2 regions of the Alkalibacterium sp. m-11 genome follow, and region 2 is predicted to be linked to the other one. Evidence: a T-box and tRNA genes for the amino acid it is inferred to sense, from the RefSeq annotation. Region 2 holds a T-box; the other holds one or more tRNA genes.
What was found. A T-box is a leader RNA that pairs with one kind of tRNA and senses whether it is charged. The one in region 2 lies ahead of leuS (leucine--tRNA ligase), so its partner is inferred to be a tRNA-Leu.

Region 1: it encodes a tRNA-Leu, which carries the amino acid that the T-box ahead of leuS (leucine--tRNA ligase) is inferred to sense. The anticodon was not compared.

What each region holds. Positions count from the first base shown of each region.
Region 1 covers NZ_BAAGIR010000049.1:3,921-15,076, forward strand. The annotation lists gene ACYQ2O_RS06685 (Rid family detoxifying hydrolase) at 1-43, opposite strand, end outside; gene ACYQ2O_RS06690 (SMC family ATPase) at 92-3,157, opposite strand; gene ACYQ2O_RS06695 (exonuclease SbcCD subunit D) at 3,158-4,291, opposite strand; tRNA gene ACYQ2O_RS06700 (tRNA-Leu) at 4,509-4,592, opposite strand; gene ACYQ2O_RS06705 (Gfo/Idh/MocA family oxidoreductase) at 5,105-6,124, opposite strand; gene ACYQ2O_RS06710 (MurR/RpiR family transcriptional regulator) at 6,317-7,171, shown strand; gene ACYQ2O_RS06715 (LrgB family protein) at 8,234-8,941, opposite strand; gene ACYQ2O_RS06720 (CidA/LrgA family protein) at 8,943-9,332, opposite strand; gene ACYQ2O_RS06725 (TlpA family protein disulfide reductase) at 9,485-10,087, opposite strand; gene ACYQ2O_RS06730 (cytochrome c biogenesis CcdA family protein) at 10,114-10,827, opposite strand.
Region 2 covers NZ_BAAGIR010000003.1:6,910-18,065, forward strand. The annotation lists gene ACYQ2O_RS00690 (putative polysaccharide biosynthesis protein) at 26-1,687, opposite strand; gene ACYQ2O_RS00695 (ABC transporter ATP-binding protein) at 1,888-3,648, opposite strand; gene leuS (leucine--tRNA ligase) at 3,717-6,134, opposite strand; T-box leader at 6,190-6,400, opposite strand; gene nagE (N-acetylglucosamine-specific PTS transporter subunit IIBC) at 6,445-7,944, opposite strand; gene ACYQ2O_RS00710 (LysM peptidoglycan-binding domain-containing protein) at 8,141-11,156, opposite strand, start outside.

The sequences.
Region 1 (11,156 bases), on a different contig from region 2:
GTGCCTTTTTAGAGTTTAAAATGTGTTTGTCTAATGTTGTCATGAGTAAGTCTCCTTTTAGTTGGTTTAATATGATAGATCTAAACTTTTACTATACTGTCTGGACACTGACCTGGCTTCCGGCAGTCGTCCGTTCGACAATAATATGAGAAGGGATTCGGGTTTTCAGTTCATCCACGTGAGAAATGATTCCCACTAGTCTGCCGCGTTCCTGCAAATCGAGCAATGTTTCGATGGCTTTGTCCAGAGAATCGGAATCCAGCGTCCCGAATCCTTCATCAATAAAGAGGGTGTCGACACTGACCCCGCCGCTCTGACTTTGGATCACGTCGCTGAGTCCCAGAGCCAGTGCAAGAGAGGCTTTAAACGATTCCCCACCGGAAAGCGTGTTGACCCCTCTCACTTTGCCTGTTTCGTAGTCGAACACGTCCATATCCAGCCCTTTGGGTTTATTTCCTTTGGCCGCATCCATCTTTCTCTGCAGCTCATAGCGGTTATTGGTCATTTCGCTAAAGCGTTCGTTGGCAGCGATCAGAATTTCGTCGAAGTAAATCCCGAGGACATACCGTTCGAATGAGATCCGGTCCGTTTCATTACTTGTACCGCCTGCCATCATGGCCAGCTCACTATAGATCCGGTAGTCTTTTTCCAGTTCATCGCTCTTGCCCTGATGAATGGTAATCGTTTCGACCGCCCGCTGATTCTGATTTACTGTTTTGACCAGGTCATCTCGGCTTTCTTCCAGCTCCGGCAACCTTTCAATAATTGACTTGCACTGATCACGGTATGCCTCAACCGGCAGAAGCTTGTCTTCCTTATCTAGATGCGCCTGGACTTCTTTCATTTGAACAGTCAGGCTGTGTCTAGCTTTCTCATAATCATTGATCGCTCGCTGCATCTTGTCAGCTGTCTCGTGTTCCAGAACGAGGGACTCGAAGCTATCGTCCAGCTTACTTTCTTGAAGTCTATGTTCAAAGTGGGCCCTTGCTTCTGAATGTTTGTCAGTCAGCTTATTGATGCTTTCCTCGGTCAGTTTGATTGCCTGCTTATTAGCCGACTGTTTACTGCTTAAGTCCTGGACAAGGGACTGATTATCTGAAGCCGCCTGCTCAGTTTTTCTGATCAGCGCTTCTTTTTCTGCTATAGCCTCTTTGACTTGTTTCTCGGAGTCATAGGACACAGATGCTTTCAGTTCGCTGCATAACTCACTCAGCTCACCAATCCGCCTAGTCATATGCTGTTCGTCTGACGTCAGCTGAACGCGTACTTCTGACAGATCACGTTCTTCTTTTTGAAGAGCCTCCAGTTTTTCAGTCAGCTTGCCTTCTGCTTCCACCCGCTTTTGTTTCTGCTTCAGGTCTTGTTCCAGCTTATTCAGTTCGTCTGTCAGTTCACGACAGCTTTTCTTCGTCTGTCCAAACGCTTCATCCGCGTCCGTATGTTCAATGCCCAGTTCCTTGCACCGCTTACCGACGGCTTCAGAGAGCTGCTGCAGATGAACACCGATCCGATTATAGTGGGCTTCGGCTTCAGCTTTAACTTTCTCCAGACGGTCGACGTCGTCTTTGGATACTGAATCAACTGCTGCGTGAGCTTTTTTAGGGTGATCCGTTCCACCACAGACCGGACAAGGTTCGTTTTGTTCAAGATCTCCTGCCAGAACTACGGCGATATTGCTGTAATACGCTGCCTTTGCTTCATCCAGACTTTCTGTTGCCTGCTTGAGGTCCTTATTAGCTTTTGAAAAGACCTGCTTAACTTCAGCGCCTTCTTTTCTCAAATCGCACAGTTCCTTCAGTTTTTCAAGTCTCTGCATGGCTTCTGATTTTTTATCTTTCAGCTTACCGATTCGATCATAGCTATCTGAAAAGCTGTTTTTGATGTGTTGAAGCTCCTTCAGCTCATCTTGCTGCGACTGGACAGCCTGCTTGACTGCTTCCATCTTTTCTTTAATAGAGGCCTGTCTTAAGCGGTTTTCTTTCAGCTGTTTTTCTGCCTGACTGATTGCTTCTTCTGTCTTCTCCACTTCGGTCATGCGTTCCAGCTCTTTTTTCAGTGTCTGAATCGCTTCTCTGACACGATCCAGCTTACCCAGTTCGTCTTGAATCAGGGCCTTCTGTTTTTCCGCTTCAGCAAGAGAATCAGTCAAACTCTTCTGCTTTTCAGACAAGTCGTTCCGTTTTATCTGTTCGTCTTTTAACTCCTGGGCCAGATCCTGTTCTGTCTTTTTAGCCTCGACAAGTTTTCGTGCTTCATCGTTTTTAGCCAGCTGTTCCTTGTAATCCGCCACTACTTTTTCAGTCGCATCCAGCTCGATTTTTTCTTTATCAAGAGCTGTCTTCTTCTCAAGGTATTCAATCAGTCGCTCAGTAGCTGTCTTCTCTTCCTGAAGGCTTCCGATTGTCTCTTTAAGTTCAGTGAGGTGTTTCGAATCTGTATCAATGAGTTTAGCTGTCTCTTCCAGAACAGCTGGAATGTCGAACTGGTCAATGGCTTTTTCAAGAGTCTGATTTTCTTTGGTTTCGATCGACTGAAAAGCCAGACTGACTGCCTGAGCATAGCCGTCCCGTTCTTGTTTCAGCTCTTTAGCCTGTTCTTTGAGTTTCTCCTGAAAGGCTTCAAACTGATCCGTCTGGAAAATATTACGGAAAATCTTTTCCTTGTCCGCACTGTTCGAGTCAAGCATACGCCGGAAATCTCCCTGCGGCAGCATGACGATTTGTCTGAACTGGTCATGAGTCAGCCCCAGAAGCGCCTCGATTTCTTTGTTGGCTTCATTGATTTTAGTGGTGACCTGATCTCCATTGTGAAACGCCACGCTGGCTGGGATTTGCTTGGTTTTTGTCCGCGTTCCTGGTCCGGTCTGATTTGGCTCCCGTCTGACGGAATACTGCTTCTGCCCCAGCTCAAACTCCAGCTCTACGTAACAGAGGTCCGTGTCTTTCGCATGATCGGATTTATATGTATCTTTTTCACGGCCATCTTTTGACGGCTTGTCAAACAGGGCATAGGCAATCGCATCGAAAATCGTCGTTTTCCCTGCCCCCGTCGGTCCGCTGACCAGAAAGAGAGCAGACTGATTGAACGCCGTAAAATCAATCTCGACTTCGCCTTTGTAGGGTCCAAAGGCGCTCATTTTGAGTTTTAATGGACGCATCTACTCTCCACCTCTCTGAACGTCTTCCCAGACGCCATTGACTACTTGTTTTCGCTCGTCATCCAGCGGTTCGTCCTTGAAATTCTCGTAAAAATCACTGAAGAGTTCCAGGACATCCTTCTTGTCGGCCAGCTGATGGGTACGTGTCGTTTCTTTGGACTGCCTGTCTTTTTTGGATAAATATTCAAGCCCCATCGCATAAGGGTAGCGTCGTCTCAGCTGATGCATCGCATCCATGACATAGCCTTTATCTTCCAGCTCGAAGAAAATGTAATCTTCTGACTCATCCTGCATCAACTCGTCAAAGAAGCCTCTGATCACACGCAGGTCCCGTTTAGGATTAGTAGGAATGGTCTGCACATCGATCATGTCTTTATCCAGATCGACCAGCAGGTGCTGTTTCTTATGTCTGGCTTCTGATTTAGAATACTTCACAGGTGAGCCACTGTACCGTACCCGGTCTGATTTGACCTTCTGAGCTTTATGCAAATGGCCAAGTGCAACGTAGTCGAAGGCATCGAACAAATTGACATCAACATATTCTGCTGTCCCAATGCTTAACGGACGTTCGGAATCGGAATCTTCCACCGACTCTTTTCCCCCGTTCACTACATATCCGTGGGCAATTAGAATATTCAGCTCATCCGGGTTCATCTTCTCTTTAATCGATTCGATCTGAACGCGTGTCGCATCCTGAAGATCCTTGATCTCATCATTACCCAGCAGTTTTCGAACGGCGACATGATCCGCAAACGGCAGGAGGTAGAAATTGGCCCCCTTGACTGTGACTTTACGGATGTCTGTTTTGAGTGTGCCTTCGATAAAGAGCTCACTGGTCGAAAGCAGTTCCGCACCGTATTCCAGCCGTTCATTGCTGTCATGATTCCCCGCAATAGCCAGGACCGGTATCCCCGCTTCGCGAATCAGGCGGGTAAAAATTTCCGTAGCCAGAATAACTGCCTCTTTAGGAGGAATCGCCCGGTCATATAAGTCTCCTGCCATAATCAGGACATCGACATCCAGTTCCTTGACCTCATCGACCAGTCGGTGCAGGACCTCTGCCTGATCTTCAAGCATCGAAAACTCATTGACGATTTTTCCTATGTGCCAGTCCGCAGTATGTAAAATTCTCATGTCTTACCTCTCCTTCTTTCCGTACGTTTCACGTCTTATCTTTGACTTGTATTTTATCAGAAAACTGGCACAGACTAAATAGGACAGTCCGGCAGTCCGTTCTAAATATGTCTGCTGACAATGGATTTCCAATAAAATTGAAACAAAAAAAAAGCGCGCACCTTCTATCCTTGAGGGTACCCGTCAGTCTTTCTGAAAATCCAGTCGTATCAAATTATGGCCAGGAAGGGAGTTGAACCCTCACGAGCGTTACGCTCACCAGATTCTGAGTCTGGCGTGTCTACCATTCCACCACCTAGCCGGAACATTCATTAGTATAGCACATCGCTCAGATTCTGTTAATACTTTTTTCATACCGGGAATAAATTTTTATACAAGCTGACCCCTCTCAATACGAGCTCCTTTGAGAGCTGATTCGGGGAAGGTTTATTTACAGCTGTATGTTATTTAGGACGGCTCAGAGAAGGAAAAGAACTTCGGCTGATGAACAAGCTGACACATTGGATGACAGATAAAAGTTATCAGACAAATTCCGACTTCATAGTCGCTGTGTATAATGGCCCGCTCACTCTTCCAACAGCCCAACGTAATGAAGTCTGGGGGGAAGAGTGACCGGGAAATATTCATTGGAGGATTTGTCTTCTATACAAAAAACAGCTGGTTGTATTATTGCTTCTCATTTGTATAGTACTTAGTATCACTTATTATCTCTATCCTTCTTCTCCACTACCCACTATTTATTTCTTATTTTATCTTCGCTGGTTCGTACTTTCTGTATCAGAATCATAAGAACTGAGAAAACTTCCTTTCAGACTACTTTTTCATCTGTCTGATGCCTTCTTCAAGAATCTCAATCTGACGAATGGTTTCATGATCCTTAACCAGCTTCTCTTTTCCATTTACAAGTGTTTCGTAGAGCGCTTCGTAGAAATAGCTGTAGCTCCCTTTTTCCGAGACGACTTTTTCCTCATGATACTGGCCATCTCCAGACATATAATATAGCGTGCCGTAATGTTCCGGCAGATCCAGGCCAAAATCCTCGTTTGTCGGCATATAAAACAGCTTCAGATGTTCTTCCTGACGGTCTTTTGATTCCTTGATGAATGTTCCTTTTGTGCCATAGACCACGAAACTTGGGCGTTCTTTCAGACGGAAGTAGCTCGACTTGACGGATACTTTAAGGTTGTCGTCATAAAAGAAATCCAGGTCGAAATAATCGTTCATTCGTCCTTCTCCCAGAAGCTGACGGACATCATATTGAATATCCTGAGGATTTCCAAAGTAAGACAGAACCTGATCGACGGTATGGCAGGCATGGGTATACAGGAAACTTTCCATGGGATCGAAGTGGTCAGTCTGCTCAGGCACTTCAGGACGGAAATAATCGAAATGCATCTCCACTTCCAGAACATCTCCAATTTTTCCGCTTTCGATTACTTTCTGGACAGTCAGAAAATCCGAGTCGAAACGGCGGTTCTGATAGCATTGGATAAACAAGCCATTCTCTTCTGCCAGAGCAAACAGCTCCTTAGCCTGGTCAGATGTTTCGGTAAAAGGTTTCTCGACCAGTACGTTCTTCCCGTTTTCCAGCCCCTCTTTAGCCAGAGGGTAATGGGTATGCGGCGGAGTCGACAGAACCACTAGGTCGATATCCGGATCATTCCAGATCTCTTCACTCTCCTTAACGTAAGTCACCCCTTCGACAGCGTCCCAGTCAGGCCTATCCCCTCTCGAGAGAATTTTCTTTATCTTAATCGTGTCGACCAGACTTGAAAAAGGGATATGATAGCGGTTCGCACTCTTCCCGTTTCCGATGTAGGCAATAGTTAACATATGCTTCCTCCTAATGTGTTGTCATCTCACTTACTATTTAATCACGTTGGCTTCCTTCTGTAAATTGACTTAGTTAAATGGGCAGTTTTTTCAGAAAAGTCTGTTAGAATTGGTTGTTTACTGAAATAAATTACCCAAAAACTGGTTAGATTGCTGTCTTTTATGTACACTTAGTTTTAGGAGGTGGATCGCATGTCATTATTAACAGATCTGAAACACGACGAACAGTTCAATGCATCGGAAAAAGCAGTCGCTCGGTACATAATTACCAACAAGGAGGATGTTTTGAATTTATCGATCCAGGCTCTTTCGGAACTGACTTATACCTCACCTTCAACTGTGGTCAGACTCTGCCGGAAAATCGGTCTGAGAGGCTTCAAGGATTTCAAAATCAAGTGGTCTGCTGAGCTGCAGAAGGAATACAATGCCATATCGAATGTGGACCCTGATTTTCCTTTTACCGATGACGATTCATACGGAGAGATTCAGAAGAAAATCCTCGAGCTGTTCACTGACTCTCTTAATCAGACGAGTCAGCTACTCTCACCTGATAAACTTGAACAGGCTGTGGAACTTCTGCTTCAAGCTGATAAAATCGGGGTATTTGCTTACGGCGATACCTATCTGCCTGCCTTGAATTTCCAGAATAAGCTGATGAAAATCAACCGTTCTGTTCACATGGCCGCTTTGCCTGGAGAAAACCGCCACCTCGCAACAAATTTCAAGCAAGGTGACTGCGCCATCGTGATTTCCTATAGTGGAGAAAGTAAGAATAACTATTACATCACCCAACTGCTCAAGCAGAACGGAGCGACGATTATTGTGATAACGGGTAGTCCGTCTTCACATATCGCATCACTCGGGGACTTGATTCTTCCAGTGGCTGAAAGCGAAAGCCAGTCAGTCAAGCTCTCGACTTTCTCGTCACAGACAGCGATTGATTATGTGCTGAACACCTTGTACGGCTGTCTGTTCGTGTCAAATTACGACAAGAACCAGTCCAAGCGCATCTCATCCGAGACCCTGTTTCTGGATGAGCGGTTTTAATTTTGCTGTAATTTACTAATTGATTCTTATCAGGAGCATATCTAGATCACTTGAACGGATCACAACTGCTCAGGAACGAATGGTCGTGAAGACGAGAAAAAGTGACCACTTGAAAGAGTCGGAATAAATCAAAAGCAGTTGAGCGGATAATTAAATCTAGCGCTCAACTGCTCTTTTTCAATGATGAAGCTTCCGACAGTCGGCGGAAGCCGCCGAATGACCGGTTACTGACTAACCCTTTTGCTCCGCCGCGTAGTAAGATATCACTCAGTTAGCGGATCAAACGGAAAGTTGATTTGTCTTGAATATCTCTTGACCACCAACTGAGTTGGACGCTCACGGAGTCTTTCCGACCACTCGGCTGTCCTTCAACACCTGAGTTGGACGCTCACGGAATCTTTCTGACCACTCGGCTGTCCTTCGACACCTAAGTTGGGCGCTCACAGAGTCTTTCCGACCACTCGACTGTCCTTCGACAACTGAGTTGGGCGCTCTCGGAGTCTTTCTGCCCACTCGGCTGTCCCTCAACACCTGAGTTGGACGCTCACAGGATCTTTCGGCCCACTCGACTGTCCCTCGACACCTGAGTTGGACGCTCACGGAGTCTTTCTGACCACTCGACTGTCCTTCAACAACTGAGTTGGGCGCTCACGGAATCTTTCTGACCACTCGACTGTTCTTCAACACCTGAGTTGGACGCTCCCGGAATCTTTCTGACCACTCGACTGTTCTTCAACACCTGAGTTGGACGCTCACGGAATCTTTCTGACCACTCGACTATCCTTCAACACCTGAGTTGGGCGCTCACGGAATCTTTCCGACCACTCGACTGTCCTTAAACACCTGAGTTGGACGCTCACGGAGTCTTTCCGACCACTCGACTGTCCTTCGACAACTGAGTTGGGCGCTCACGGAATCTTTCTGACCACTCGACTGTCCCTCAACACCTGAGTTGGACGCTCACGGAATCTTTCATCCCACTCATTTATTTCAATCTTCTCGAGCTAGTACTAGTATTGCGTGACTTCTGATTATCCATGCTGCCTTTGTACTCTTCAAAGACTAAAACAAAACGCCCACAAATCCCATAACGAATGGGGCCAAAATAACCACGACGATACCAGTCAAGACGATGGACAGTCCAGACATAGCGGCCTGCACATCGCCTAATTCGATAGCTTTAGCCGTACCCATCGCATGCGAGCCTGATCCCAGAGCTACTCCTTGAGCAACCGGGTCGTTTATCTTCAATAAGGCGAAGATCGGAGGGCCGACAACCGTTCCGAGCACTCCTGTGAATACGACGATGGCTACTGTTAACGAAACGATGCCGCCAAGTGATTCAGACACACCCAATGCAATCGGCGTTGTGATTGATTTCGGAAACAGGGTCGCCACCAGTTCTTGATTGAACTGAAACAGGATACTGACAATAACCAAGATAGCCGTGTGAAACAATACACCAAGAGCGATTCCGGATAAAATTGCTGTGTAGTAGGTCTTCAAATAGATAAAGTTCTTTTCTAGCTTAATAGCCAATGCGACGGTAGCCGGTGTGATCCACAAATTAATGAATTGACCGCCTTCATTGTATTGCTCATAAGGAATTCCAGTCACAAGCAAGAGAATAATGATGCAGGTGATGGAAAAAATCAGCGGATTAAATAATGGGTTTCCAGGCCATCTTCTATGAAATATCGTCCCTAGAAGGAAAAAGAAAAAGGTCAGAAATAATCCAAAAAACGGGTTGGTCGATAAAATATCCATCATATCAAATCAGCTCCTTATTGAATCCGGCTTGCTGTTCAGTTTTCTCATCTTTTCTCCGCTTAAGCCACTGAACGACTAGTGCTACAAATGCAATCATCAGCGTTGTCGTGATAAAAATTGTTACCAGGAGCTGCCACCAGATGTCCCCTAGTATACCGAAATTCGTCATCAGTCCAACTCCTGCAGGCACGAAAAAAATCGCCATATTGTCAGTCACCCAGTTGCCGACTTCTTCAACTTGTTTCAACTTGATCCATTTGAAATGAAGCGCAATAAATAACAGGACCATTCCAATCACGCTTCCAGGAATAGCCACTGGGCTAACTAACGACAAAAATTCTCCTATAAATGAAAATAAAAAAATCCAGAAAAGCTGTTTTAACTGTCTCACCTATACTCCTCCTCAAGCTTCTTCTGCTTTATTTTATAGCAAAACCCCTACTTTGAAAAGGAATGACAACACATTTGTTCAACATTTAACATATTGGACATACTTATATCTGAAATATTCAGGCCACCCTTACCTTACGCGATAAATAGCTGCTAATCGATCAAATCGAACCTCGCTTGAAGGATGTCTTCAGTTACAGGTCCCACGACTCTTTCATAGACAGTCCCGTCTGTGCCGATAAAGTAGGAAGTCGGAAGTGATTCGACCATATACAGATTAACGACGTCTTCCACACCATATAAGTTTGGAAACGTCAGTTCCAGCTCATCAATAAATGCTGACGCGTTGGCCGGGTTACTTTCAGAAGAGACGACATTGACACCAAGCACTACTACATCATCGTTTTCCTCATGGAAATTCTGAAGGTGGGGCATTTCTACACGGCACGGCGGACACCAGCTGGCCCAGAAATTCAGAAAAACTTTCTGTCCTCTAAAATCTGACAACTGTACGGTATTGCCGTCCATATCCTCTAACTGAAAATCATAGGCCGTGTTGCCGGACCTGAGACCATACTTTTCTCCAGAAGTCGATGTCACATCAATCGAATCACTATCCAGTTCTTCCAGACTGTATTGAACCTGAATGCCTGCCTGTTCTCTTACCTGCTGTTCCTGATTCAGTCCTGAGACAAAATCATAGACGACAAACATCAGAACTAATCCCAATACTGCCCATATTACTTTTTTTAACATGTTTACTCTCCTCGCTTGTGTTCGTATTATCCTAAAAGTTCAAACGGTGTCCCTTGAAGCCATTGTGCCAGCATTTCTGAGAGGGATTCAAGAGCACCAGTGAAGAGCAGGATACCCATTCCAATCATAAGTATGCCACCTATTTTCATCAGCTGACGACTGTGTTTCATTATCCGATCCATCTTTCCAATAAAAATAGAAACGAGTAGAAACGGCAATATGAAACCTACAATGTATAGGGTCAGATAGATCGCCGGTGGAGAGCCAGTTGAGATTCCGATAAGAAGGATCGAAGAAAAAATCGGTCCGATACAAGGCGTCCATCCAGCCGCAAATCCAAGTCCGATCAGAAAACTGGAGACATAGCTAGTTGATCTGTTTCCCTTCATTTTTCGTGTATCTTTAAGCAGGGCCGGGATATGAAGCCATTCAGCTGTCGCCAGCCCCATAACAATGACTAGAAGTCCAGCAATTCTCTGTAAAAAGACACTTGTTGAACCGGTCATCAATTTTGTAAACACTTCTCCAAGATAAGTGATACTCAAGCCTAAACTGACATAGACCGTCGATACACCGACTAAAAAAAACAATGAGTGGACGATTACGCTTTTCTTGAATGCCTTGGACTTATTCTCTTTGACTTCTTTTACACTCTTGCCTGTAATGTAAGATAAATAGAGCGGAAGCAGTGGGAGTGTACATGGTGAGAGGAACGACAAGGCTCCTGCGGCCAGTGCCATCAGAGCAGTTATTTCTGTTGCGATAGGCTTTTCCTCCTTTGGTACATAATTAGTCCTGTAGTGACTAGAAACACGGTCAATAAATGAACGGGTGAGAATGCAAAATTAAAGTAGATAATTGTACGGCCTCCAATAAGAATGACATGTATCAGGCCGAACAATATGAAATAGACTAACGCCCGTTTTTTTTGTTTAATGGTTTTGAATGAGAGCAGAAGGAGCGTCAAAGCAAACAGACCTACAAACCTTAAAGTGTAAGTCGATGAATACATGAAGTAGACATATAAGTGATTGACCAAACCAATACTACTGAGTAAAAGTGCAGCACT
Region 2 (11,156 bases):
AACTCTTGAGTGTGCAAAGAGTATTCTATTTCATTCTAAATTTAGCTCGTGCACGTTCAGCTTTAGCACCGATCAGTCGGTCAGCTAGTCTCGTTTTCAGCACAAGATAACCATAAATAAGGATCCCGACTACTGCTATTATTGCAAGCGCAATCAACGAGTGCATTCTTATTTCATAATTCAGGATGAATCCTAGTCCCCATTTTACAATAAGTGTTCCAACTCCCATAGCTCCAGATAAAATCAGGATCAAAAGGGAACGTCTGAACAGTCTGCTTGCGGAATAGTGTGTGTGTTCATGCATGATACGCATCATCAGCCAGCAGCTTATGCCAAAACCGGCGATAGATGACAGCAGCATGCCGTATGGACCGAGCCATGATACGAATAGAACCTGGGTGACCACTTTTACTACCAGTCCGGTCATCAGAGCTTTGATAGCCGGACGAGTCAGGTTGGCAGCCTGAAGCATATTCCCCAGCACCGCATATAGTGCAACAAATATACTCATCACAGCTGACACTTGTGTGATGCCAGTTCCGAGAGCATTGTTGCCGTAGAAAATGGTATACAACGGTTCAGCGACGACAGCCATACCAATTGCTGCAGGGAACATGGCAAACAGCAGAAGCTGGATTCCTTTTGAAAATTGTCTGCGCACTTCATTCATATTGTTTTTCGCAATCAGATCACTGATAAGAGGAACTGAAGCGATCGACATGGCCGTACCGAAAGAAGTGAGTACCATGATCAGTTTATGTGCATTGGCCTGAGTGATTCCGTAAGTCTGTTCGATCATGCTTTCGCTCATATTTGAAAAGGCAGACATGAGCGGGCCGTATGTGACCTGGTCGACGATTTGAAAGACGATGATTCCAGTCGCAATGATGATGAATGGAATCGACGTTTTAATAATATTTATGATCAGCTCGTTCGGTGAGACTGATACCTCGCCTTTGCTTTCTTCAGGCTCATAGTTGAAGGCTGTCTTCATGCGTTTGAGCACAAATCCTAGATAACCTAGTGAAAAAATTGCTCCCACAAACGCTGCAAAGGTAGAGAATGCAACGGCTGTCACCACTTCACCGGAATTGACCTCTCTGATGACATACACAGTTGACAGGAGGAAAATGATTCGAGCCAGCTGTTCCAGTATTTGAGACACTGCAGACGGCTTCATCGTATTATGTCCTTGGATAAATCCGCGTGTGACACTCTGAGCAGGAATGATGAGTAAAGCCGGAGTCAGTGAGCGCATGACTAGAACGGCTTCAGATGCGCTGGCTGATGGGCTGGCTTCAGCAAGCAGCGGTGCCATTACAAACATGACCAGAGCTGAAACGACTCCAGTGATAGCCATGATTTTGAGACCCTGTTTATATATGGCCTTTGAAACCCCATACTCCCCTAATGCATTATAGTAACTCACCTGTTTGGATATAGCACTCGGTACGCCAGCCGTCGCCAGAGCAAGAAAGAACCCATAAGGCGTATAACCCATCTGGTACAATGCATTCGCTGCATCTCCCGGACCCTGTCCACCCATCCAGGCATACCAGGGAATGATATACAAGGCACCCAATATACGGGAAATCATGCTTCCGGCAGTCATCCAGGCAGTTCCGCTTATCATTCTTTCGTCATGAGACATTTCTTTAGTTAATCCTTTTGTTGCTTCAGAACTCATTCTAGAACCCTCTTTTCACTCGATACCAGCTGGCTGTCACTCCTGTGTGCGCTGGATTCATTTTACCTATCGCTTTTCATAGAAAAAAGGAGCAAAGTGCTCCTTTGTAACAGACTCTATTTTACTGCTTTAAGTGTTTCCGTGCAATCTTTTGAGCGAAAGATAAATATTTTTCATCTCTTTTTCGTTAAACTGTCACATCATTCATCTGCCAGCTGCTGATGAGCAAAGGATCTGTAGAGAGGATGCGTCTTCATCAATTCCTCGTGCCTGCCTATACCAGTCAAACGCCCCTGTTCTATGAACAGAATCTTGTCTGCGTCTACTATCGTACTCAAGCGGTGGGCAATGACGAAAGTGGTCCGCCCGACCATGAGTTTCTTCAATGCACTAGATACTTTTTCCTCAGACTGACTGTCCAGACTGGCTGTCGCCTCATCCATCATCAGGATATTAGGATCCCTTAAAAAGGCACGGGAAATATTGATCCGCTGCCTCTGTCCGCCTGACAATTTCAGACCTCGTTCGCCAACCGGTTCATCAAGCTTGCCCGGAAACTCCTCCACAAATTCTTTAGCATAAGCCATTTCAAGTACTTCCCACAAGCGCTCGTCGGATATGCTGTCGGCATCCGGCAGCCCGTAACAGACATTGGAACGGATGGTTCCAGACATCATCGCATTTTCCTGAGAAACGTACCCGATCTGACTGCGCCATGAACTGAGCGAGATTGTCTCTATAGACACCTCTCCTGCTCGAATCTCTCCACTGTCTGGTGTGTAGAACCGCTCCAGGAGTGCAAAAAGTGTGGATTTCCCTCCACCACTTGGACCAGCAAACGCAACCTTTTCTCCCGGAAGTGCTTCAAAGGAAATGGACTTGAGCACTTCTTTCTCAGATTCATAGGAAAAGCTGACCTGATCAAAAATAATAGGCAGGTCAGCAATGGTTCTGTCTTCTCCCTGTTCTTCAGCTTCCTCTTTTTCTTCTAAAATAGATGAGATGCGGTCCGTTGCACCGGTAGCTTTCTGCATCTGCATGAAGAAGTTCATGAAGGTGATGATCGGAAAAATGATTTGGAACAAATAAAGCAGAAATGCTACCAACTGACCCGTAGTCATCTGTCCTCTGGCTACGCGTACACCTCCGTAACCGATGACGAACACCATGACCCCCATCATAAGCGTATATATAAGCGGACTGATGATGGCCATGTATTTACCTTCTTTTAATCCGATGGTGTAAAGTTTTTCAATGTCCTTCTTACCTTTTGACTGTTCATAGCTTTCAGCTGTTGAGGATTTCATCAGTCTGATTTCAGCGATCGTTTGCTGGATCTTTCCGGAAAACGAGGCCGTCTCATCCTGCATCTCTCTGGATACTTTAGCTATTTTCTTTCCTAGAGGACGCGTCAGCATTAGTGCAAGTGGAACTGCCGTCAGCATGACCAAAGTCATCTGCCAGTCCATGAGTACCAAGATAATAAAAATACCAAACAGGGACAGAATCCCGTTGATAAACTGCGGAAAAAAGGACGAGATCAGATTCTGGACGATCGTCGTATCATTCGTGATCCGACTGACCACTTCTCCTGATGCATACTGATCAAAATAGGAAACAGGGAGCTTGATCACTTTATTCCATAAAAAAGAACGCAGACTCGCCACTACCCGTTGACCGATCTTGTGCAGCACATAATTTGAAAATCCATTGAAAATAACCTGAAAAATGAAGATACCTACAATCAGAGCAGCTAGCCACGGTCCAAACTGGTCGAATTCGATGCCATCTATGAACTGCTGAGTGGCGAGTGGAATCATCAGTTGTGTAAAGGTCGTCAGGAGGCTGCCTGCGAGTCCGATTGCAATGAGCCCTTTTGAGATCTTCGTTGACCAGATCAGTTGAGTAAATTTTTTCAGGTCACTTTTTGTTGGAGTTTTCAGGTCGGATGATTTTTGCATAAGCTTTCCTCACTTTATTTTACAGAGAAAAAGGGAAGGACTCTCCCTTCCCTCTTATCCCCTAACTGTTAATTAGCTACGATGTTGACTAGTTTCCCTGGGACAACTATAACTTTTCGTACGGTCTGTCCTTCCAGCATCTCCTGGATTCTACTGTCTGCAAGCGCCAGTTCTTCAAGTGCGTCTTTCGTTATCGATTTCGACACTTGTGCTTTTGAACGAACCTTTCCGTTGATCTGGAAAACGACCGTTACTTCATCCGTAACCAGTTTAGTTTCATCATATGACGGCCACTCTTCATAGGAAATACTTTCGGAAGCTCCGGTCACTTTCGCCCACAGTTCTTCCGAGACGTGAGGTGCGATCGGTGCCAGCATCTTGATGAATCCTTTGACATAGTCAAGCGGCAGACCTTCTGCTTTATACGCGGCATTGATGAAAACCATCAACTGGGAAATTCCTGTATTGAATTGCAGATTCTCATAATCTTCCGTCACTTTCTTCACAGTCTGATGGAAGACAACCTCTAGAGATTTGTCGTCATAAGTGGTGATGCGGTCTCTGACTTTTCCATCTTCATCGATGAATAGGCGCCAGACACGGTCCAGGAACTTACGTGCGCCTTCCAGTCCGTCTTCACTCCAGGCGATGGCTGCATCCAGAGGTCCCATGAACATTTCATATAGACGCAATGTATCTGCACCGTATTCTTCCACTGCGACGTCTGGATTGACAACATTCCCTTTTGACTTGGACATTTTCTCATTGTTTTCTCCCAGGATCATACCTTGGTTGTAAAGTTTCTGGAATGGCTCTTTAGTCGGAACCAGACCTAAATCATAAAGGAATTTGTGCCAGAAGCGAGCATAAAGCAGGTGAAGTACTGCGTGTTCCGCTCCGCCAATATAAAGATCGACAGGCAGCCACTGTTTCAGTTTTTCAGGATCTGCCAGCTGGTCCGGGTTCTTTGGATCGATGAAACGAAGGAAATACCACGAGCTTCCTGCCCACTGCGGCATCGTGTTCGTATCTCTTTTCCCTTTCATACCTGTTTTTTCGTCTACTACATTGACCCAATCTTCAATGACGGCCAACGGTGATTCACCTGTACCGGATGGTCTGATTTCATCCGTTTTAGGCAAGGTTACCGGAAGATCTTCTTCAGGCACTGTGGTTGTCGTGCCATCTTCCCAGTGAATGACAGGAATCGGTTCACCCCAGTAACGCTGGCGGGCGAACAGCCAGTCTCTCAGACGATAAGTTGTCTTAGATTCACCGATATTGTTATCTTCCAAGTAAGTGATGATGGTCTCTGTTGCCTCTTCCTGATTCAGGCCGTTCAGAATACCAGAGTTGATATGCTCACCGTCACCCGTATAGGCTTCCTTGTCTGTATCTCCGCCTTTAATGACTGGACGAATCGTCAGATCGTATTTCTGAGCAAATTCATAATCACGTTCATCATGAGCAGGAACAGCCATGATTGCCCCAGTACCGTATGAAGCCAGGACGTAGTCAGCGATCCAGATCGGCATCTCCTCGTTGGTTACTGGGTTTACTGCATAAGCTCCTGTAAAGACACCCGTTTTATTTTTATTCAGATCCGTACGCTCAAGGTCAGATTTCTTGTTTGCCTCAGTGCGGTAAGCATCGACTGCTTCTTTCTGTTCAGCTGAGGTGATCTTGTCGACCAGATCTGATTCCGGTGCAAGAACAGCATAGGTCGCTCCGTAAATCGTATCCGGACGAGTTGTGAAGACAGTGAACGATTCAGCAGAATCCTTGATGCCGAATGTAATTTCAGCTCCTTCAGACTTGCCGATCCAGTTACGCTGCATGTCCTTGATGTGTTCCGGCCAGTCCACTTCCTCCAAATCGTCCAGCAGACGATCTGCGTATGCCGTAATCTTAAGCATCCACTGCTTCATCGGTTTACGGTAGACTGGATGTCCTCCACGTTCGGATTTTCCGTCAATGACTTCCTCATTTGCCAGAACGGTACCAAGTGCCGGGCACCAGTTGACAGGGACTTCCGCTTCATAAGCCAAGTCTTTTTCAACCAGCTTCGTAAAGATCCATTGCGTCCATTTATAGTAGTTAGGATCTGTCGTATTGATTTCACGGTCCCAGTCATAACTGAAACCAAGCGACTTGATCTGACGCTTGAAAGTCTGAATGTTCTTTTCAGTAAACTCAGCTGGGTCGTTTCCGGTATCCAGTGCATACTGTTCAGCCGGAAGACCGAAGGCATCCCATCCCATCGGATGAAGCACATTGAAGCCTTGCGCACGCTTCATTCGTGAAATAATATCTGTTGCCGTGTACCCTTCTGGATGCCCGACATGCAGCCCCTGACCTGATGGATACGGGAACATATCAAGCGCATAAAAGTTATCCTTGTTCTTATCTTCAGTGGTTCTGAACGTCTGGTTCTTTTCCCAGACAGCCTGCCACTTCTGTTCGATCGTCTTATGGTTGAATGACATACAATTCTCTCCTTTAAATTAAAAAATGCCCTATGAATAACAGACGAGCTGTTACTCATAGGGCGTTAATGATCGCGGTACCACCTATGTTTACTGTTTTACATGAAGTAAAACAGCCTCCAGTCCTTAACGCGGAAAACGGCAGCGGGTACTTGATTCCCCGAGGCAACTTGTCAGGCGAGTTCAGCTGTCTTTCTGTGTATTTTCACCACCCATACACTCTCTGGAAGAAAGAGACACTTACTACTCCTGTGCACTGTTTTTCTTATCTTTCCACTTATTCTACCAAAGGCTCAGGTAATGCGCAATCTTATTTTAATTTTTCCATTTCGTTCGCTACGAATTCCACATCCGTTCCGACAACGACCTGCATTGTGTTCCGTCCTGTTTTTCTCAGTCCTGGTACGTTTGCCTGCCTGATTCTATTTTCGTTTACCTTGTTCATGTCATTTATCTCCAGCCTCAGTCGTGTGGCACAGTAGTCCAGAGAGCCGATATTTTCCTGGCCACCCAGGCCGTCGAGGATGATTTCTGCTTTTCTACGGTATTCGTTGTTATCTGCAGCCAGGACAGGATCTCTGTCTATCCCCTGGTTGGCTGTCGGCGAGGCAGTAGCTGTCGGTCCTCCTGATACTTCTCCTTCATCGAGCGCCAGTTCTTCTCCTCTACCTGGCGTTTTCAAATTGAATGTTTTAATTGCCCAGAGGAAAGCAAAATAATAGATGACCGCAAATACGAGTCCCTGAACGATCAGCATGTACGGCTGATTGGCCATCGGCAGCCTGAAACTGAGCACGCCATCGACAAACCCGGCACTGAAACCGAACCCGGCAGTCCAGTTAAATGTCGCTGCAATAAACATAGAAAGACCTGTCAGCAGGGCATGTATTACAAATAACAAAGGTGCGACGAACATGAAGGCAAACTCCAACGGTTCTGTCACGCCTGTAAAGAACGTTGCAAATCCTGCGGCCAGCATCAATGAGCCGACCCGTTTCTTCTGGTCTGAATCAGCCATCTGATACATAGCCAGACCACCGGCAGGCAGTCCGAACATCATGACAGGGAAATAACCGGCCTGGTACATGCCTGTCACCCCCACTACTCCTGTTCCTTCCCAGAAATTCTGAATGTCATTAATTCCAATCAGATCGAACCAGAATACTGCATTTAAAGCATGGTGAAGACCCGTCGGAATCAGCAGCCTGTTAAAGAACCCATATAACCCGGCTCCAAAGGCTCCCAGACCACTGATGAATGTTCCAAAGTCAACGAGCAGACCGAAGACTGGTGGCCAGACAAACATCAGTATACCTGACAAGACTAGTGAGGCTACTGCAGTGATAATCGGCGGAAGACGTCTTCCACTGAAAAATGCCAGAGCTTGAGGAAGCTTGACTCCACTGAATTTATTATAAATGACCGCTGCAATAATACCGACAAGGATACCGATAAACTGCGTTTCGATACTGTCAAAAGCCAAGTTCACTTCTTCCACGTCAATCTGCTGCAGCTGGGCAACCGTATCCGGACTCAGCATGGTCGTTGTCACAAGCCAGCCGACCAGACCGCTCAGAGCAGCCGACCCGTTCTTGTCCCTGGACATGCCTAAGGCTACCCCTATCGCAAACAGTATACCCATGTTATTGATAAGGGATGCTCCTGCGCTGATCAGGAAAGCCGCAATCTGGCTTTCTCCACCCCAACCGCTCGGATCGATCCAATACCCGATACCCATCAGAATAGCTGCTGCAGGCAAGACCGCCACAGGCAGCATCAAGGATCGGCCTATACGTTGTAGATACTTCATTTGTCCCACTCCTTTTTACAGTGATCACCTTCTTTAAAAGGATGATAAATGCTTCGGAAATGATTAAAGAAGATGTCGCTTTCATTATATAGTAAGCTCTATCATTTAGCAACAAAATATATAACATAATATTTAAAACAATATTTAAAAACCCCTTTTCACAGGGGCTTTTTCGGCCCGTGAAAAGGGGTACATGTTACTTGGCTGTCTTCAATTGCTGATTGACAAAGATAAGGTCTGTACTTAGATTGTTCATTTCTTTCAGTTCCCTTACAGTCAGTTTGTACTCTCTTGCAATATGAGACAATGTTTCTCCAGCAGAAACAGTATGGACTGACTGAGTGGGCTGAGGAGCCGTCTCGCTTGTCTGCTCACCGCGCACAACTAATGTCTGACCAACGAAAATAATGTCACTCGTCAGGTTGTTCCACTCTCTCAGCTGTCTGATCGTCACGTTCTGATCTCTCGCTATAGCTGAAAGGGTGTCACCTGCCTTAATCACATAGGAGCGGTCATTAGGTCTGGACTGATTATTTGCTGGCGCTGGTGTCGGAACAGTTGGCGTGCTGACAGAAGTTGATCCTCCAGTACGCAAGGTCTGGCCGACAAAGATGCGGTCCGCATTAATCAGATTGTTCAGCTCACGTAACTGAGTCACTGTGGTCTGGAACTCTCGAGCAATGTGTGAGAGTGTATCTCCAGCTTTTACCGTGTACGTGCCTCCCTGATTCTGATTTCCAGCAGGCGAGGTTGGCGCAGGTGCACTTGGTACAGTAGAGTCAGTTGAGCCTTTAATCGTCAGTTTCTGACCGACAGATAGGCGGTCTGCGTTTTCAATCGCATTCCATTCTCTTAACTGAGCAACGGTCGTCTTGAACTGACGGGCAATGCCACTTAAGGTATCTCCCGATTTTACCGTATAAATTGTGCTGACTGTCTTATCATTATCCTGAACAGGTGCAGCAGGTGTCTGAGTCACAGGTTGTGACTGCTGTGTGCCACTTACCTTGAGGACCTGACCAACTGACAGACGGTTAGTATCAGTCAGACTGTTAAGCTGGCTCAGTGCACTCACCGTAGTGCCGTGTGTGCGGGCAATCTGACTTAACGTATCTCCTGCCTTGACGACATAGTCACTTACAGCAGGTGACGGACTGGTCTGGTTCTCTGGACGAGTGTTCTGATCCTGAGCTGTCCCGTTGACAGTCAGACGCTGTCCGACAAAAATACGGTCACTGGTCAGCTTGTTGTCAGACATCAGGCGTGAGACAGTCGTCTGGTGATCTCTTGCGATTCTACTCAATGTATCACCGCTTACGACTGTATAAGTAGTCGCCGCAGTCGGTTTCTCAGGCTGCTGAGGTGCTGGCACAGTCGGTGTATCATCAGATGGAACCAGCAGCTGCTGACCTATTCTGATTAGATCACTGTTCAGCTTATTCAACGTTCTAAGCTGAGCGACAGTTGTCTTGTACGTTCTGGCTATTCCTGATAGTGTATCTCCAGATTTAACCGTATATGATGTAGTACCTTTTTCGGGAACCGCAGCATCCGGACTCGGTGCAGGTACAGTGCTTTCTCCCTGTCCAGATGTTCCTGGTACAAGCAGAACCTGACCGACATAAATGGTATCTGACAGGAGCTTGTTCGCAGATTTCAAAGTAGCGACAGTTGTATTATGTGTACGGGCCAGTTGAGACAGCGTGTCTCCTCTTTGGACCGTAACAGACTTGCTCTGAGTATCAGGCTGACTGACTGGCGGAGTCACTGGTACAGTTTCTGCTGCTTTACCCGGTATCGTCAAACGCTGATTGATGAAAATCAGATCTCCACTTAAATTGTTTGTTTCTCTGATCGCCTGAACTGTCGTACTGAATTCTCGGGCAATCTTGGTTAAGGTATCTCCCCTTACAACCGTATAGATTTCACTTCCAGTTTCCGGTCTGCTCGCATCAGGAGCTGGTGTTTCACCCTGGTTACCGGACTCTTCAAGCTTGGAGGTATCTGGTTTCGCTTCTTCTTTTGGCTGTTCTGGCGCAGGTTGCGCTGTTTCAAGTTTAGGCACGGTCAGTTTCTGATTCACGAAAATCAAGTCACTGCTCAGATTATTCGCTGTCTTCAAAGCCTGAACCGTCGTTTTAAAGTCACGTGCGATTTTGCTTAACGTATCTCCTCTAACGACAGTATAAGTCGTCGTTTCCTTAAATGGATTTGAAGGATTGGACGGAGCCGGATTGGATGGTACAGGCGTAGGTCTGTTGCCTCCAGAGACTGGTACATCAAATCGTGTCAGATCATAAAGCTGGATCAGATTGTTCAACTTATTCGCATAAGTCGGATCCGTTGCATACCTTCCCTGCAGCCATGCCGTTGCATCACGATAGCTGTTTGTTCTTTCGACCCATGTCCCGGAATAGAACTGTGGATTCCAGCTCGTCCCGTTTCTTAGCAGACGTGCATAGTCCTGCAGTGATTCTACATAACTCGGATACTTTTTGAAGTAATCGGTTATCGTGATCCATCCAGTATGTGAATAATATTCTCTCGTCTGCATGGCTACTGACTGACCATTGTAGCTTCCTTTAATTCCAAATAGATTGTGGTTCGGCGGTGCAGACAGGCTGCTTCGTCCAAAGCCTGATTCAAGACTGGCCTGGGCTATCATGACAGACGCATACAAGCCATTTTTAGATGCAATCTCCTGAGCAAATCCAGCAATCTGATTGATAAATGCTGCAGGCGTGTTTGTCTGATGCAGGTTCCCAGGATTAGATGAATTTGACGGCTGACTGCTCTTCGCCTGGGCAACCCCTGCTTCATTGATGGCTAGAACTTGTCCCACAGACAGACGGTTGATGTTAGTCAGATTATTCAGACTGGCGAGCTTAGCAGTTGTCGTATTATATGTCTGAGCAATACGGTTCAGCGTGTCGCCGGACTTGACGACATATACAATCGCTGTTTCTGGTGCAGGCGTGTTTGTCTGATGCAGGTTCCCAGGATTAGATGAATTTGACGGCTGACTGTTCTTCGCCTGGGCAACCCCTGCTTCATTGATGGCTAGAACTTGTCCCACAGACAGAAGGTTGATGTTAGTCAGATTATTCAGACTGGCGAGCTTAGCAGTTGTCGTATTATATGTCTGAGCAATACGGTTCAGCGTGTCGCCGGACTTGACGACATATACGATCGCTTCTTCAGGTGCAGGAGTG